Regions from separate parts of the Cellulomonas sp. CW35 genome, predicted to be linked through region 2. Evidence: riboswitches for the same ligand, from Rfam matches in the RefSeq annotation. Region 2 holds a riboswitch; the other holds the start of a gene.
What was found. A riboswitch is a leader RNA that binds a small molecule or an ion and turns the genes downstream of it on or off. The one in region 2 is predicted to bind S-adenosylmethionine.

Region 1: it holds a riboswitch for S-adenosylmethionine, as region 2 does, so the genes downstream of both, ACT17Q_RS02780 (NAD(P)H-dependent oxidoreductase) here and ACT17Q_RS09250 (hypothetical protein) in region 2, are expected to answer to the same signal.

What each region holds. Positions count from the first base shown of each region.
Region 1 is NZ_CP199000.1:585,004-589,383, reverse strand. Features, by position in the region: gene ACT17Q_RS02790 (glycoside hydrolase family 6 protein) at 1-150, opposite strand, end outside; gene gdhA (NADP-specific glutamate dehydrogenase) at 283-1,617, opposite strand; SAM riboswitch class IV at 1,858-1,966, shown strand; gene ACT17Q_RS02780 (NAD(P)H-dependent oxidoreductase) at 1,984-2,565, shown strand; gene ACT17Q_RS02775 (flavin reductase family protein) at 2,562-2,984, shown strand; gene purL (phosphoribosylformylglycinamidine synthase subunit PurL) at 3,257-4,380, opposite strand, start outside.
Region 2 is NZ_CP199000.1:2,013,615-2,017,994, reverse strand. Features, by position in the region: gene sufC (Fe-S cluster assembly ATPase SufC) at 1-68, shown strand, start outside; gene ACT17Q_RS09265 (SufS family cysteine desulfurase) at 138-1,424, shown strand; gene sufU (Fe-S cluster assembly sulfur transfer protein SufU) at 1,473-1,949, shown strand; gene ACT17Q_RS09255 (metal-sulfur cluster assembly factor) at 1,946-2,275, shown strand; SAM riboswitch class IV at 2,379-2,496, shown strand; gene ACT17Q_RS09250 (hypothetical protein) at 2,507-3,271, shown strand; gene ACT17Q_RS09245 (NYN domain-containing protein) at 3,360-4,292, opposite strand; gene ypfJ (KPN_02809 family neutral zinc metallopeptidase) at 4,318-4,380, opposite strand, start outside.

The sequences.
Region 1 (4,380 bases), 1.4 Mb from region 2:
GGTCGTGGCCGGACCCGCGGTGGCGTCGCACGCGGCGAGGAGCCCCATGAGAATCATGGCGAGGAGCACGGCGAGGACGCCTGCCCGCACGGGCGCGCCGGCCACGAGCCCGGCTCCGGAGGTGGGCTGCGCAGCGCGTCGGTCACCCATGAGGTCGTCCACCCATGAGCACGTCAGCGGCCGCACGGGGCGCGCACTGCAGCCCGGACGTCCGGGTTCACCCGTTCGCGACAGGCCGCGGCCCCGGTCGCCTCGCGTGAGGCGACCGGGGCCGCACGGCCGTCAGACCAGGCCGAGCGCGAGCATCGCGTCCGCGACGCGCACGAAGCCCGAGATGTTGGCACCGGCGACGTACGAGCCGGGCACGCCGTACTCGTCGGCCGTCGTCAGGCACCGGTCGTGGATGTCACGCATGATCGCCGCGAGGCGCTCCTCGGTGTGCTCGAACGTCCACGAGTCCCGCGACGCGTTCTGCTGCATCTCGAGCGCGGAGGTCGCGACACCGCCTGCGTTCGCGGCCTTGCCGGGCGCGTACAGCACGCCCGACTCGGTCAGCAGCGTGATCGCCTTGGGCGTCGTGGGCATGTTCGCGCCCTCGGCGACGACCTTGACGCCGGAGCCGACGAGCGCGCGCGCGTCGTCCTCGTCGAGCTCGTTCTGCGTGGCGCACGGCAGCGCGACCTGCGCACCGACCTCCCAGACGCGGCGGCCCGGGACGTACACGGCGCCGCGACGCTCGGCGTACACCGAGACGCGCCCGCGCTCGACCTCGCGCACCTGCCGCAGCAGGTCCAGGTCGATGCCCTTCTCGTCGAGCACGTAGCCCGACGAGTCCGAGCACCCGACCACGTGCGCGCCCAGCTGCTGGGCCTTCTCGATCGCGTACAGCGCGACGTTGCCCGCACCGGAGACGACCACGCGCTGCCCGTCGAAGGACTCGCCGATCGTCCGGAGCATGCTCTCCGCGAAGAGCACCGTGCCGTAGCCGGTCGCCTCCTTGCGGACGAGCGAGCCGCCCCAGGTGAGGCCCTTGCCCGTGAGCACCCCCGACTCGTAGCGGTTGGTGATGCGCTTGTACTGCCCGAACAGGTAGCCGATCTCACGGCCGCCGACGCCGATGTCACCGGCCGGCACGTCCGTGTACTCGCCGATGTGGCGGTACAGCTCCGTCATGAACGACTGGCAGAAGCGCATGACCTCGCCGTCGGACTTGCCGCGCGGGTCGAAGTCCGAGCCGCCCTTGCCGCCGCCGATCGGCATGCCCGTCAGCGCGTTCTTGAAGACCTGCTCGAAGCCCAGGAACTTCACGATCCCGAGGTACACCGAGGGGTGGAACCGCAGGCCGCCCTTGTACGGGCCGAGTGCGGAGTTGAACTCGACGCGGAAGCCCCGGTTGATCTGCACGGTCCCCGAGTCGTCGACCCAGGGGACACGGAAGATGATCTGCCGTTCGGGCTCGCACAGCCGCTCGAGGACGGCGGCGTCGACGTACTCGGGGTGGCGGTCGAGCACCGGCCCGAGGCTGTCGAACACCTCGTGGAGGGCCTGGTGAAACTCGTGCTCCCCGGCGTTGCGCGCGAGCACCTGCTCGAGGGCACGCTCCAGCTGCACCTGCATGTCTTTCGGCTCCGCTCTGCTCCGCGTGGCCTGGATGTGAGGACGCCCCAGGCTAGACGCCGTCCGGCAGTCGGGCGCAGGACTCCCGACCCGTGGACATCCGCGGGTCGCTGGGCGGCGCGGCGCTCGTCGCCCCGCGGTCGGCGTGCCGCTGGGGCGCGGGGCCCCGCGACGTCCACCAGACGAGATTTCCGACCAATCTGGTATCCCTTTTCGCACCCGCTGCTATACCCCTCCCGAGGTCACGAGAACCAGCGCCAAGCCCCGGCTCGCTGGTCGGCAACCCCGGTCACGCGCGGGGTGCTCCGGGGGACGACCTGGCCGGCCCACGGGCCGGCAAACGTGACGGAACGATTGCGAGGGACCATGAGCACGCACGCACCTGACACCCACCCCGAGCCCACCGTCGTGGTGGTCGCGGGCAACCCGCGCGAGGGATCGCGCACCCTGGCGGCCGCCCGGGCCGCGGCGCTTGCCGTCGCCGCCCACGTCGGCGGGACGGTCACCACCACGGTCGACCTGGTGACCGTCGCCGGCGAGCTCTTCGCCGGGCAGCGACCCCAGGTCGACGCCGCGCTCGGCGCGCTGGCGGACTCCGATGTCGCGGTGATCGCGACCCCGGTCTACAAGGCCTCCTACACGGGCCTGCTGAAGGCGTTCCTCGACCTGTACGGCCCCGACGGGCTCGCGGGCGTCGTCGTCGTGCCCCTCGTCGTGTCCGGCAACCCGGCGCACGCGCTCGTCGGCGAGGTCCACCTGCGGCCCGTGCTCGTCGAGCTCGGCGCGGTCGTCCCGACCCGCGCCCTCACGGTCACCGAGGCCGACCTCGCCGACCCGACCGGCCTCGACCGCGCCGTGGACGCCTGGCTCGCGCGCGGCGGCGACGCGCTGCGCCGCGCCGTCGGTCAGCCGGCCGCGGACCTCGACCTCGCGGAGGCAGCCCGATGACCGCCGAGCCGGTCGCCCGCCCGCACACCGACGCGCCGCACGAGTCGCGCCTGTCACCCGACGAGTACAAGGCCGTGTTCCGCGGCCACCCCGCGGGCGTCGTCGTCGTGACGCTGCGCGACGCGGACGGCCGACCCGTCGGGTTCACCGCGACGTCCGTCATCTCGGTCTCCACCGAGCCGCCGCTGCTCGCGTTCTCGCTCGCGTCCTCGTCGTCCTCGTGGCCCGCGGTCTCGCGTGCGACGACCCTCGCCCTCAGCTTCCTCGCCGACCACCAGGACGACGTCTCGGCCAGGTTCGCGACGAGCGGCATCGACCGGTTCGCGGCCGGCGGCTGGACCGCGCTGCCGGCCGGGGAGCCGGTGTCAACGACCACTCATCCCGATCCCACGATCTGGACCATCTCGTTCCCCGTGTGAGCCCCCGCTGCCCCACCTCGCCCACGCCCCCGCCCGCCGACCCCGCGGTTCCTCCGGGTCCGAAGGAGCTGAGCCGGAGCAAGCGCGGTCTCGACCGAGGCCCCCGCCGCTGACCCCGTCGTTGCTCCGGCTCTGGAGGGGCCGAGCCGGAGGAAGCGCGAGGTCGGCGGGGTGGGGCGGTCAGGTATCGGGTGTCGGGTGCGGGGGCTGGGTGTCGGGGACGACGAAGCCCCCGCGCCGGGTGGGTGCGGGGGCTCCGGGGTGGTGCGGGGTCAGCCGAAGTGGCGCGGGAGGGTGGCCTCGAACACGTCGCGGGCCTCGGCCAGCGGGATCGCGAACAGGCCCTCGACCTCGACGGCCGGACCGGCCTCCTCGTCGTCGGACGCGACGTCCGCGGTCTGACCGAGCTTGAGCGCCGGGACGCCGCGCGCGACGCACAGGTCCGCGAAGCGCACCTCCTCCGAGCGCGGCACCGCGACGAGCGCACGTGCCGTGGACTCGGAGAACAGCGCCTCGAACGGCGTGAGGCCGTCCCGCTCGCACAGCGCGTCGAGGGACACGCGCACACCCACGCCGAACCGCAGCGACGACTCGAGGAGCGCCTGGACCATGCCGCCCTCGGACAGGTCGTGCGCCGCGTCGACGAGGCCGTCGCGCGCGGCGTTCTGCAGCACCGCGGCCAGCGCACGCTCGGCGGCCAGGTCGACCCGCGGCGGCACGCCGCCCAGGTGACCGTGCTCGACGTCCGCCCACGCGGACCCGTCGAGCTCGGCACGCGTGGTGCCGAGCAGGTAGACCGACACGCCCGGCGCGGTCCAGCCGGACGGCACCGCGGACGCGACGTCGTCGAGCACGCCCAGCACACCGACGACGGGCGTCGGGTGGATGGCCGAGTCGATCTTCCCGGGCTCGCCCGTGCCGTTGTAGAGCGAGACGTTGCCGCCCGTGACGGGGACCTCGAGCGTCTGGCACGCGTCGGCCAGGCCGCGGATCGCCTCGACGAGCTGCCACATCGAGTCGGGGTGCTCGGGGCTGCCGAAGTTGAGGCAGTCGGTCACCGCGAGCGGGCGCGCGCCCGTCGTCGCGACGTTGCGGTACGCCTCCGCGAGCGCGAGCTGCGCACCCGTGTACGGGTCGAGCTTGCCGTAGCGGCCGTTCGCGTCGGTCGCGAGCGCGACACCCAGGCCGCTCTCCTCGTCGACCCGGACCACGCCCGAGTCGTCGGGCTGCGCGAGGGCGGTGTTGCCCTGCACGAAGCGGTCGTACTGCTTGGTGACCCACTCCTTGGACGCGAGGTTCGGCGAGCCGAGCAGGCGCAGCGCGGTCGCGCGCAGCTCGTCGGGGCTCGTCGGACGCGCGAGCGACGCGGACGTGTCGGCGTTCAGCCCGTCCTGCC
Region 2 (4,380 bases):
AGGGCGGCCCGGAGCTCGCCGAGCGCCTCGAGAACGAGGGCTACGACCGGTTCCTGGTCAACTCCTGACCTCGTGCGGGTGCCGGGCCGCTGCCCGGCACCCGCGCACCCCACCCGTCCACGTCGAGGGGATCCGCAGTGAGCACCACCCTGGAGGCCGCCGAGCTCGCGGCGGTGCGGGCCGACTTCCCGCTGCTCGAGCGCACGCTGCGTGACGGCAAGCGGCTGGTCTACCTCGACTCGGGGGCCACGTCCCAGAAGCCCGACGTGGTCCTCGACGCCGAGCAGGACTTCTACCTGCAGCGCAACGCCGCGGTCCACCGCGGTGCGCACCAGCTCGCCGAGGAGGCGACCGAGGCGTTCGAGGACGCCCGGGCGCGCGTCGCGTCGTTCGTCGGGGTGTCGCCCGGCGAGCTCGTGTGGACGAGCAACGCGACCGCGGGCATCAACCTGGTCGCCTACGCGCTGTCGAACGCGACGGCGGGCCGCGGGGGAGCAGCGGCGCAGCGGTTCGCGCTGCGTCCCGGCGACGAGATCGTCGTCACCGAGGCCGAGCACCACGCGAACCTCGTGCCGTGGCAGGAGCTCGCGCTGCGCACGGGCGCGACGCTGCGGTGGATCGGCGTGGACGACGACGGGCGCCTGCGGACCGACGAGATCTCGAGCGTCGTCACCGACCGCACGCGCGTGCTGGCCTTCACGCACGCCTCCAACGTGACCGGCGCGATCACCGACGTGCCCGCGTTCGTCGCCCGCGCCCGCGAGGTGGGCGCGCTCACGGTGCTCGACGCGTGCCAGTCCGTGCCGCACCTGCCGGTCGACCTGCACGAGCTCGGCGTCGACTTCGCCGCGTTCTCGGGGCACAAGATGCTCGCGCCGACCGGCGTCGGCGCGCTCTACGGGCGACGTGAGCTGCTCGAGGCGATGCCGCCCGTCACGACGGGCGGCTCGATGGTCGAGGTCGTCACGATGACCGAGACCACGTACGCCCCGCCGCCGCAGCGGTTCGAGGCCGGCACGCAGATGGTCTCGCAGGCCGTCGCGATGGGCGCGGCCGCGACCTACCTGTCCGACCTCGGGATGGACGCCGTCGCCGCGCACGAGCACGACCTGGCGGGCCTGCTGCTCGACGCGGTGGCGTCCGTGCCGGGTGTGCGGGTGATCGGCCCGACCGACACCGCAGACCGGCTCGCCGCGGTGTCGTTCGTCGTCGACGGCGTGCACGCGCACGACGTGGGGCAGGTGCTCGACGACGCCGGCGTCGCGGTGCGCGTCGGCCACCACTGCGCACAGCCGCTGCACCGCCGGTTCGGCGTGGCCGCCACGGCACGCGCGACCGCCGCGGTGTACACCACCGACGAGGAGATCGCCGTGTTCCGGGAAGCGCTCGCGGGGGTCCGGGCGTTCTTCGGACTGACGGACTGACGGACTGACGGACTGACGGCGCCCCCGGCGCCACGAGAAGGGCGACGTATGAGCAGCTCGATGGAGCAGCTGTACCAGCAGGTGATCCTGGACCACGCGAAGTTCCCGCACGGGCGAGGGCTGGGCGAGGCGGCCGACGGCGCCCGCTCGGCGCAGTCGCACCAGGTGAACCCCACGTGCGGCGACGAGGTGACCCTGCAGGTCGACGTCGACGACGCCGGGGTGGTCCGCGGGCTGCGCTGGGAGGGGCAGGGCTGCTCGATCTCGCAGGCCTCGGTCTCGGTGCTGCACGACCTGGTGCTCGACCAGCCGCTGGGCACCGTCGACACGCTCGCCGCGTCGTTCCGCGACCTCATGCAGTCCAGGGGGCAGGGGCTCGACGACGACGATGCCGAGGAGGCGCTCGGCGACGCCGCCGCCTTCACGGGCGTCGGCAAGTACTCCGCACGCGTGAAGTGCGCCCTGCTCGGCTGGGTCGCGCTGAACGACGCACTCATCAAGACCGGATCCCGGGAGGACGCATGACCACCCCCAGCACTGGCTCACCGACGACCGTCGCGGACGTCGAGGAGGCGATGCGCGACGTGATCGACCCCGAGCTCGGGATCAACGTCGTCGACCTCGGCCTCGTGTACGGGGTCGCGCTCGAGCAGAACACCGCGGTGATCGACATGACGCTCACGTCGGCGGCGTGCCCGCTCACCGACGTCATCGAGGACCAGTCGGCGCAGGCGCTCGACGGCATCGTCGACGGCTTCCGCATCAACTGGGTCTGGATGCCGCCGTGGGGCCCGGAGAAGATCACCGAGGACGGTCGTGAGCAGATGCGGGCCCTCGGCTTCAACATCTGACACACCTCGCACGCGGGCGGTGGACGGCGGACTCGTCGTCCACCGCCCGCGTTCGTGTGACGTCCCTTGCTCGTGCGAGCCGGGCCGCGTTAGCGTCTCCCCAGGTCAAGAGCGATCAGCGAGACGCCCTCCGCGTGCTGGTCCGGCAACCGCGCAACCTCGCGCACGGTGCCCCGGAGGAAGACCGGCCCGGCGGCGACCGCCGCCGGGAAGTGCGAAGGGAGTACGCCCATGAGTGAGAAGTTCCTGCGCGCCGACGGTCTCGTCGAGCTGCGCCCCGCCCCCGCGGCGGTCGCGGAGGCGAGCCGGACCGGTGTCGACCTCGTCACCCGCGGGGAGCTGTGCACCGCGTGCCTGGTCGGCGACTGGGGTCTGTCGCTGCTGAGGGTCGCCAAGACGCTCTGCGACGACTGCACCTGGCTCGAGTCCGAGGTCTCGCGGCGGGCCGGAGCGGCACGCTCGCGTGCGGGTCGGACGGCCGGCGACGGGGTCGTGCAGCTCGCCGGGCTGTCCGACCCCGACGACGCGTCGTGGGCGCCCGTCCGCGCCGCGCTCCAGCTGCGCGACGCGCGCCTGACCGAGCTGCTCGACGACGCCGCGGCGTCGGGTATGGCGGTCGTCGAGCTGGACTCGGTGCGGGATCACGATCGCACCGTGCGAGCGGTCAGCCGGCAGGACGCTCTCCGGTCCGGTCTGCTCGACGACTCGGCGGAAGCACGAGTGCGTCTGTTCGCGGAGTGGCTGCGTCTGCTCGCTCCCGAGGACCACGCCGTGCGCGCCGACGTGCTGGCGGACGTCCCGGCGCTCGCGCACGCCCTGCGCGCGCACCAGGTGGGAGTGATTGCGGCCTCGGTCCGCGCTGACGTCGACCGGGTGGGCCGGGAGACGGCCCGAGCCCTCGCGACGGTGACGCGTGCGCCGCTCGCGCTGGGCGCCGTCGTGAGCCGTCTCGTTCGGGTCCGCCTGACCCGTTTCGCGCGCGCGGCCCGCGCGTAGCACCGACGCATCGCGTGGGTCCGGCTGACCTGCGTGGTGGGGGTCGCACTGGGCCGCGCCACGCAGGTCAGCCCGGCGCGGCGTGCGCTCAGCCCTTCTTCGACTTGGGGGCGCGCAGCCGGAGCCACCGCGCCTGGCCCTCCTCCCGGAGCTCGACCTGCCCCTGGCGTGAGCGCACGAAGTCCGTGAACGTCGCGAAGCCGAGCGCAGCCTCGTTGTACCGGGGGTCGAGCCGCTTCATCTGCTGCTTGACCGCCGACGCCTGGCTCCAGCCGTCGGCGTCCTTCGCGACCAGCCCGAGTGCGCGTGCGAGCAGCCGCGTCGCGACCGGACCGCTGATCGGCTGTGACGACGTCTCGGGCTCGGTGCGCGTCGCGGTCGTCGCCGTGCGCGGAGCGGTCGTCACGGGCGAGGCAGCAGCGTCGTCCGGGGCGCCCGTGACGACGGTGTCGTCGTCCTCTGCCTCGTCCGACTGCCGCACGGCCTCGTCGTAGTACTCGAACTCGTCGCACGCGGAGATCAGTGCCTTGCTGGTCCCGCCCGGCACGCCGACGCCGACGACCACGCGCCCGAGGCGCTTGCACCGCTGCGCGAGCGCAATGTAGTCGGAGTCGCCAGCCACGATCACGACGTGCGTGAGGTCGGTGAGACGGAACAGGTCCTCGAGCACGTCCACGGCGAGCCGGATGTCGGCGCCGTTCTTGGTACCGGACGCAGGGAAGAGCTGCGTGAGGTCGATCGCGCGGTCCACCAGCTGGCGCCGGTACGCCGCGTTGGCCGGCACCGACCAGTCGGCGTACGCGCGGGTCACGGCGAGCGTGCCGAACGACGACGCGTAGTCGAGGAGCGCGCTCACGTCGACCCGGGCGGCGTCGAGCCGAGGGGCGACGTCCTTACCGGCGTCACGCGCGTTGTCCTTGCGCCACGAGCCGTCACCGTGGAGCTGGTCGTAGCGGGAGATGACGATGTTGTCGAAGTCGAGATAGACGCCCACGCGGGCGGAGCTGTCGTCGGTGCTCATGCCCGGAGTCTGCCCGATGCGGGCGTCAGAGCGTGTCGGCGGCGAAGGTGTCGCACGCCGCGAGGTCGCGCTGCTGGTAGCCGGTGGT